2 regions of the Brachybacterium sp. p3-SID957 genome follow, and region 1 is predicted to be linked to the other one. Evidence: predicted binding sites of a transcription regulator. Region 1 holds the regulator's gene; the other holds the start of a gene.
What was found. The regulator LexA, encoded in region 1, represses DNA repair genes until DNA is damaged. The targets are predictions, from matches to a motif close to TCGAACANNTGTTCGA.
Positions count from the first base shown of each region.

Region 2: M3B01_RS12400 (HNH endonuclease signature motif containing protein) is a predicted target of LexA. The motif match lies at 1,323-1,338, and genes of this name have one in related genera.

Region 1 is NZ_JALXKT010000020.1:37,999-41,405, reverse strand. It holds gene M3B01_RS06310 (AAA family ATPase) at 1-489, shown strand, start outside; gene nrdR (transcriptional regulator NrdR) at 687-1,190, opposite strand; gene M3B01_RS06300 (LysM peptidoglycan-binding domain-containing protein) at 1,231-1,626, opposite strand; gene lexA (transcriptional repressor LexA) at 1,799-2,485, shown strand; gene M3B01_RS06290 (ATP-dependent DNA helicase) at 2,522-3,407, opposite strand, start outside.
Region 2 is NZ_JALXKT010000065.1:10,697-14,103, forward strand. It holds gene M3B01_RS12390 (1-deoxy-D-xylulose-5-phosphate synthase) at 1-90, shown strand, start outside; gene M3B01_RS12395 (phosphotransferase enzyme family protein) at 145-1,149, shown strand; gene M3B01_RS12400 (HNH endonuclease signature motif containing protein) at 1,420-3,006, shown strand; gene map (type I methionyl aminopeptidase) at 3,103-3,407, opposite strand, start outside.

The DNA.
Region 1 (3,407 bases):
ACCGTCAACTACCGCACTCCCCGGCGGATCATGGACAGGGCCGCAGAAGTGGCCCAGTCACACGACCTTCCGATCACGGAGGTCAGCTCCGTACGGGAGGGGGACCGCGATCCCCGGATCGAGCACACCGACGACGCCCACCTGGCGGAGGCCGCCGCGCACGAGGTGCGCGAGCTGCACGCCTCGAGCATCGGCCGGATCGCGGTGATCTCCTCAGAGCACCGGCTCACCGCGGTGCTCGAGCAGCTGCGCAGCATCGGGGGCCTGCCCCCGGTGGGATCCGGCTCCTCGGGCGTGGACGACGAGATCGCGGTGATGACGGCACAGGACGCCAAGGGCCTGGAGTTCGACGCCGTGGTGGTGGTCGAACCTGCCGAACTGGTGGAGGGGCATGGTGCCGGGGACCTGTACGTCGCGATGACCCGCCCCACCCAGCATCTGGGTGTGGTGCACGCCCGACCTCTGCCCGACGGGATGTCCGGGGACTGAGCACCGGTGTGCGCCGGGGTCAGCCCCGGAGCTCAACGGAACGAGCCCCGGCGGAGGCAGGACAGGCCTCGGCGGAGGCAGGGGCGCGGACAAGCGATCAGCGGCCGTGGCTTCCCCTCCACGACCGCTGATCTGGGTGCGCTGCGCGAGCGCACGAGCAGTATCTTACGCACACATGAGGGGTGCTTCGCACCAATTCACAACTCGGTGCGAACCGGGCCGTGGGAGCCGTCCTGAGCGGCCTCGTGGGGCCCGCCGGACTCCTCGCGCAGACGGGTGATCGCAGCCTCGAAATCGGACAGCGAGTCGAAGGACTGGTAGACGCTCGCGAAGCGCATGTAGGCCACCAGATCCAGCTCCTGCAGGGGCTGGAGGATCGCCAGGCCCACGTCATGCGCATCGATCTCGGCCTGGCCGCTGGAGCGGATGTCCTCCTCGACGCGCTGCGCGAGCATGGCCAGCTGATCATCGCTGACGGGCCGGCCCTGGCACGCCTTGCGCACCCCCGAGATCACCTTCGCGCGGCTGAACGGCTCGCTCACACCGGAGCGCTTGAGGACCGACAGGGACGCCGTCTCGGCGGTGGAGAAGCGCCGACCGCACTCGGGGCACTGCCGGCGGCGGCGGATGGTGGCCCCGTCATCGGACGTGCGGGAGTCCACGACCCGGGAGTCGGGGTGGCGGCAGAACGGGCAGTGCACCCGTCAAGACTACCGGGAGCAGCCCGCCGCCGGGCCCGGATCAGCGCTCCACGCCCTCCCCGACGGGCAGATCGAGCTGCTGACCGGCGGTGACCCGACCGGTGGGCAGATGGTTCATGGCGCGCACCTGCGCGATGTACTCCTGCTGGCCCACGCCTTCGGGAGCATGCTGCTCGGCGAGGTCCCACAGGGTGTCACCGGCCTCGACGGTGACTGTGATGTGCTGCTCCTGACCCGCGCCCGCCAGCGCTGCGGGAACGTCGAAGACCAGCAGCGCGAGGGCCGCGACGACAAGGCCGAGCACGAAGGCGATGGCGGTCACCAGTGCGCGGCCGCGCGAAGTGAGCTCGAGTCGAACACCCGAGCGATCAGCGGGGCGCTGCGCACGGCTGTCACGGCGGGGGAAGGGCAGGACCGTGGTGGTATCGGTGGGCATCTCCGAACTCCTGTTCGATCGAATCTGTGTGCGACTGTAGACCGGTATCGGCGCGACACGCAAGAGGAAACATCGAACATGTGTTTGGAATCCGCTTCCGCGCCGCCTACTGTGGCTGACAAGGACCACGGAACCGTGAGGGTCTGACAAACGAAGCCAGGAGGCCCGCCCGATGTCGCCCAGCACCAGTCGCCGCCCCGAGAGCGCCCCTGTGGGCGATCACGCGAGCCTCACCCGCCGCCAGCGCCGGATCCTGGAGACCATCACCGCCGCGATCTCGGCCCACGGCTACCCGCCCACGATGCGGGAGATCGGCGATGCGGTGGGGCTGACCTCCTCCTCCTCCGTGTCCCATCAGCTGCAGGCGCTCGAGCGCAAGGGCTACCTGCGCAGGGACCCCAAGCGTCCCCGTGCGATGGAAGTGGTGATGCCCGGCGAGGACGATGCCCCTGCCCCGGCCCAGGAGGAGAGCGCGCGATCGGTCGAGGCCGTCTCCGTGCCACTGGTCGGCCGGATCGCGGCGGGCGTGCCGATCACGGCGGAGGAGCAGGTGGAGGACGTCTTCCCCCTGCCGGCGCGCTTGGTGGGCGACGGTGATCTGTTCCTGCTGCAGGTGGTGGGCGATTCGATGATCGACGCCGCGATCTGCGACGGCGACTGGGTGGTGGTGCGCCAGCAGCCGGTCGCGAACAAGGGCGAGATCGTGGCTGCGATGCTCGACGGCGAGGCCACTGTGAAGACCTTCGCCCAGCACGACGGTCACGTGTGGCTGATGCCGCACAATCCTGCCTTCACCCCGATCCTCGGCGATCACGCCGAGATCCTCGGCAAGGTGGTGGCGGTGCTGCGCGCCGTCTGAACCGGGAGGCGCCGGCCTGAGCGCGCTGCTGCCGGGTCAGACCGTCTGGGCGAGGCGGCGCAGGGCGCCCAGCGCCACCTGCGGGTCGCTCGTGGGCCACAGCGGTGGCATGGCCTCGCGCAGGAATCCCCCGTAACGGGCAGTGGCCAGGCGGGGGTCCAGCACCGCGACCATGCCCCGGTCGTCCTTGGTGCGGATCAGGCGGCCGGAGCCCTGTGCCAGCAGCAGCGCGGCATGCTGCGCCGAGACCGACATGAATCCGTTGCCCCCGCGTGAGGCGATCCGCTCCTGCCGGGCGGAGGTGAGGGGCTCATCGGGGCGGGGGAAGGGGATCCGGTCGATGGTCACCAGCCGGCAGGCGTCCCCCACCACGTCCACCCCCTGCCACAGGGTGATCGTCCCGAACAGGCAGGAGTCCTGCTCCTCGCGGAAGATCCGCACCAGGTTCGAGATGGAGTCCTCCCCCTGCACGCCGATGGTGAGGTCCAGCCGGGCCCGTACGTGCTCTGCGGCGAGCTCCGCCCCGCGCCGGGAGGAGAACAGGCACAGCGCCCCGCCGGCGGAGGCCTCCACCAGTTCGGTCAGGTGGTCCAGCATGTCGAGCGAGGGGCCCTCCCTGCCGGGAGGCGGAAGGTGCCGGGCGATGTACAGGATCCCCTGCCGGCGGTAGTCGAAGGGACTGCCGACGTCCAGCCCGGCCCACGCCCCGCGGTCCTCCAGGGCCGGGATCTCCTCGGGCGCCGTGCGGGCGGCGCGTGCCAGCCCCACCTCGCCCGCGGGAGGTTCGAATCTCCCGCCCAGGGCGAGGGTGGCGGAGGTGAGGATCGCGGTGCGGTGCTCCAGGACGGCACCGCGCATCGCCCCGGCCACGCTCAGCGGGGCCACCTGGATGCTGGACCGGCCGGTGGCCTCGGAATGGGAG
Region 2 (3,407 bases), on a different contig from region 1:
ATCCCGCACGCCAAGAGGGATGCGATCCTGGCGGAGAACGGCCTGGACGCGGCGGGGATCGAGGCATCGATACGCTCCGTGCTCGGGTGAGAACGGGGTGAAGACCGCTCGCGCCGACGGCGCGGGGGCGTGCATCCTGGTGCCATGAGCTCCATCTCCCCGACGCCGGACGGTCCGACTGCGCCGGACCCCTCGACCGTGCCGAACGGCCCGACCTCCGATAGCCACCTTCTCGCCCTGCAGCGTGACTTCCGGCTCACCTCCATCGAGCCGATGAGCCTCACGCGCTTCGCGCGGGTCCATCGTGCGGTGACGTCCACGGGGGAGCACGTCGTGGCCAAGGTGACCGATACCCGGGCAGAGGCGATGGCCCGGTGGACGCGAGCCCTCGCAGATGCAGGGGTCACTGTGGTGAGCGCGGTGGCCGGGCCCCTCGAGCTGGATGGCAACCAGTGGGTGCTCTACCCGTTCATCGACGGGGAGTCCTACACCGCGACCACCGAGCAGATCCGATCCGCCGGTGACCTGCTGGGACGCCTTCACGCGACGCAGGTGCCCACGGACGGCCTGCGCGCGTACTCCCATCCGGACACCGAGCGTGCCGATGTCGACTCCGATCTCGGCACCCTGCGCGATGTCGTCACCGCGCATCTGCCGTGCGAGGAGGCCGATGCCGCCCTGGCGGGTCTCACCGCCCTCGCCGATCGCTGGTGGGAGCACTCCTGGCCAGCTCTGAGGGCACGGGATGCCGAACTGCCGCGCACCGGGGTCAGCTCGGACTACAAGGCTTCCAACGTCGTCTTCACCCCGACCGGCCCGGTACTCGTGGATCCCGACAACGGCGGCGTGGAGCCTCGGCTGCTCGACCTGGCGATGGCGCTGGTGCTGTTCCACTGCGAGTGCCCTGGTGCACCGGCCCGGATGATGAACCACGAGGAATGGGAAGTGTTCGCCCGCTCATACGGCGAGCACGTGACGCTCACGCCGGCCGAGCACGAGCTGTGGTCGGCGGCCGTGGACCACATGTGGTGGGAGGAGGGTACCTGGGTGCTCGAGGACAACGATGAACAGGCCTGGGCGGATCCGGTGCAGGGGGGCTACCTGCGGTCGTTGGCGCTGTGGGATCCGAGCGGGTACCGGCTTCCCTGACCCCGGCAGCCGGATCCGTCCTGCTGCGTTCTGCCCGGAACCCGCTGGGGCATGGTCATCCCCGGAGCGCGATCGCCCGGTCCGATGCTCCAGGACCCTCCCCATCATGCCTCCATCCACAGACGCAGCTGCGCTGTGTCGAATGTCGGAGGCGCTCGGTACTGTCATCCCTACCGAATAGATGCTCGAATCCACCGCGAGTTGAAATCCACTGCGAAGGTCGGATCCGCCGCGAGGGTCGAATCCACGTCGATCGAAGAGGGGGCGGCTGTGCACGGGACATCCACGAGCGCGGCGCACGAGTCGCCGCTGCTGAACGTCACCGCGTCGGCGAGCAAAGCAGTCAGAGCCCTGGTGGAGCTCGCCTGTGACTGCACAGGGCACGAAGCACCCGCTCCTGCGCTCGGCTCGGCCCCTCCCGATCACGCGCTGGTAGAGACCATCGGCCAGATCGAACGCATGAAGAACTCCTTGGATGCTGCTCAGAGCCGATTGGAAGTGCAGCTTCGCCATGTGCGGGTCCGAGCCGAACGCGAGGCCGGGCTCCCCGCGGCGAAGGCCGGCAGCGGCGTCGGGCACGAGGTCGGCCTGGCCCGTCGCATCTCCCCGGCTGCCGCCGGGAACCAGCTCAGCCTGCGTCGGGTGCTCGTGGAGTCGTTGCCACGTACCCTCGCGCTGCTGGAGGCCGGAGAGATCTCCGGCTGGGCGGCCGAGGAGGTCTCCCGGGCCGTCATCGTCCTGGACGACGACGAACGCGCCACCGTGGATGCCGAGATCGCTGCCCGCCTGCCGGAGCTCACCGCGCGGGGAGCCGGCCGGGTTGCCCGTGCAGTTGCTGATCGGCTGAACGCCAAGGCCGCTGTCGAGAGAGTGCGCCGCAACACTGCTCAGCGCACCGTCACCCAGCGCGCAGCGGGGGAGGGAATGATGCGCCTGACCGCGCTGCTTCCCACCCATGAGGGCGTTGCCACCTACGCGGCGCTGGCCCAGGCCGCGAGCGCAGCGAAAGCCACGGGCGATCAACGATCGCGCGGCGCCGTCATGACCGACACCCTCATGCAGAGGGTCACCGGCACCGCCGAGGGGGAGGTCGTCCCCGTCGAGATCCACCTGCTCATGACCGACACCGCACTCCTGGGGGACGGAGCCGACGTCGCCCTGATCGACGGACACCCCATCCCCGGCCCGGTGGCCCGGAACCTGGCCCTGACCGGCGCGCTGTTCCCCGAGACGCAGCTACGGGATCCCGATGCCGCGGGGGCCGCTCCCTCCGCGGCGCAGCATCGGCCCGCTCCAGGCGCAGCGCCTGCACCGGTGCGGTGGATCCGTCGTCTGTACGCGGATCCGGTCAGCGGTGACCTCACGGCCATCGACGCCCGTCGCCGGGTCTTTGCCGGCCAGGTACGCGCCTTCATCAGCGCACGCGATCAGCGCTGCCGCGGGCCGTGGTGCGATGCCCCGATACGCCACGTGCATCACGTGCACGGGTACGCTCGCGGTGGGGAGACCACCCCCGCCAACGGGGTCGGGACGTGCGAGCGGCTAAACCACGTAGCAGAGCTGCCCGGGTGGAGCACTCGGATCAGCGGCGAGGGAGGTGGCGGTGATCTGATCCTCACAGCACCCAGCGGGCACAGCTATCGGTCCCGTCCGCCGCGCCTGCGGGAGGAGCTGTGCGCTGAGCCATCGGTTTCCGGCGGTGCGGGGCACTCGGTGCCGCCCGATGAGGGGGCGATGGATCCATGGCAGCCCGAGGGCGCGGGGGAGCAGGACTTCCCCTATCCGCCATGGCAGGTGGTGGAGGAGTGGTTCGTCCCTGACTCCTGGATCCCGGTGGAGGACCTCGAGCCGTTCTGATCGGCCCCGATGGGAGACGTGGCGGCGGCGACGGGATCCGCGGTGCCCGCAGTGGAAAGCGCGATGAACGGTGGGATCACCGGAAGAACTGTGCGCTCACAGAAGCACCGGCACACCCGGCCGCGCGGTGAGCACGATCGGATCGCCGTCAGTCACGTACAGGGTGTGCTCGGCGTGGGCGCCGCGGGATCCGTCCGCCGAGCGCTGCGTCCAGCCGTCGACCTCGTCGACCACCAGCTCATGGGTGGTGGGCATCAGGAACGGCTCGACGGTGATCAGCTGCCCGGCCACCAGCTCGGCGCCACTGCCGGGCACGCCCTTGTTCGGCACGAAGGGCGCCTCGTGCATAGTCCGGCCCACGCCGTGCCCGCCGAACTGCTCGTTGATCGTGTAGCCCAGCC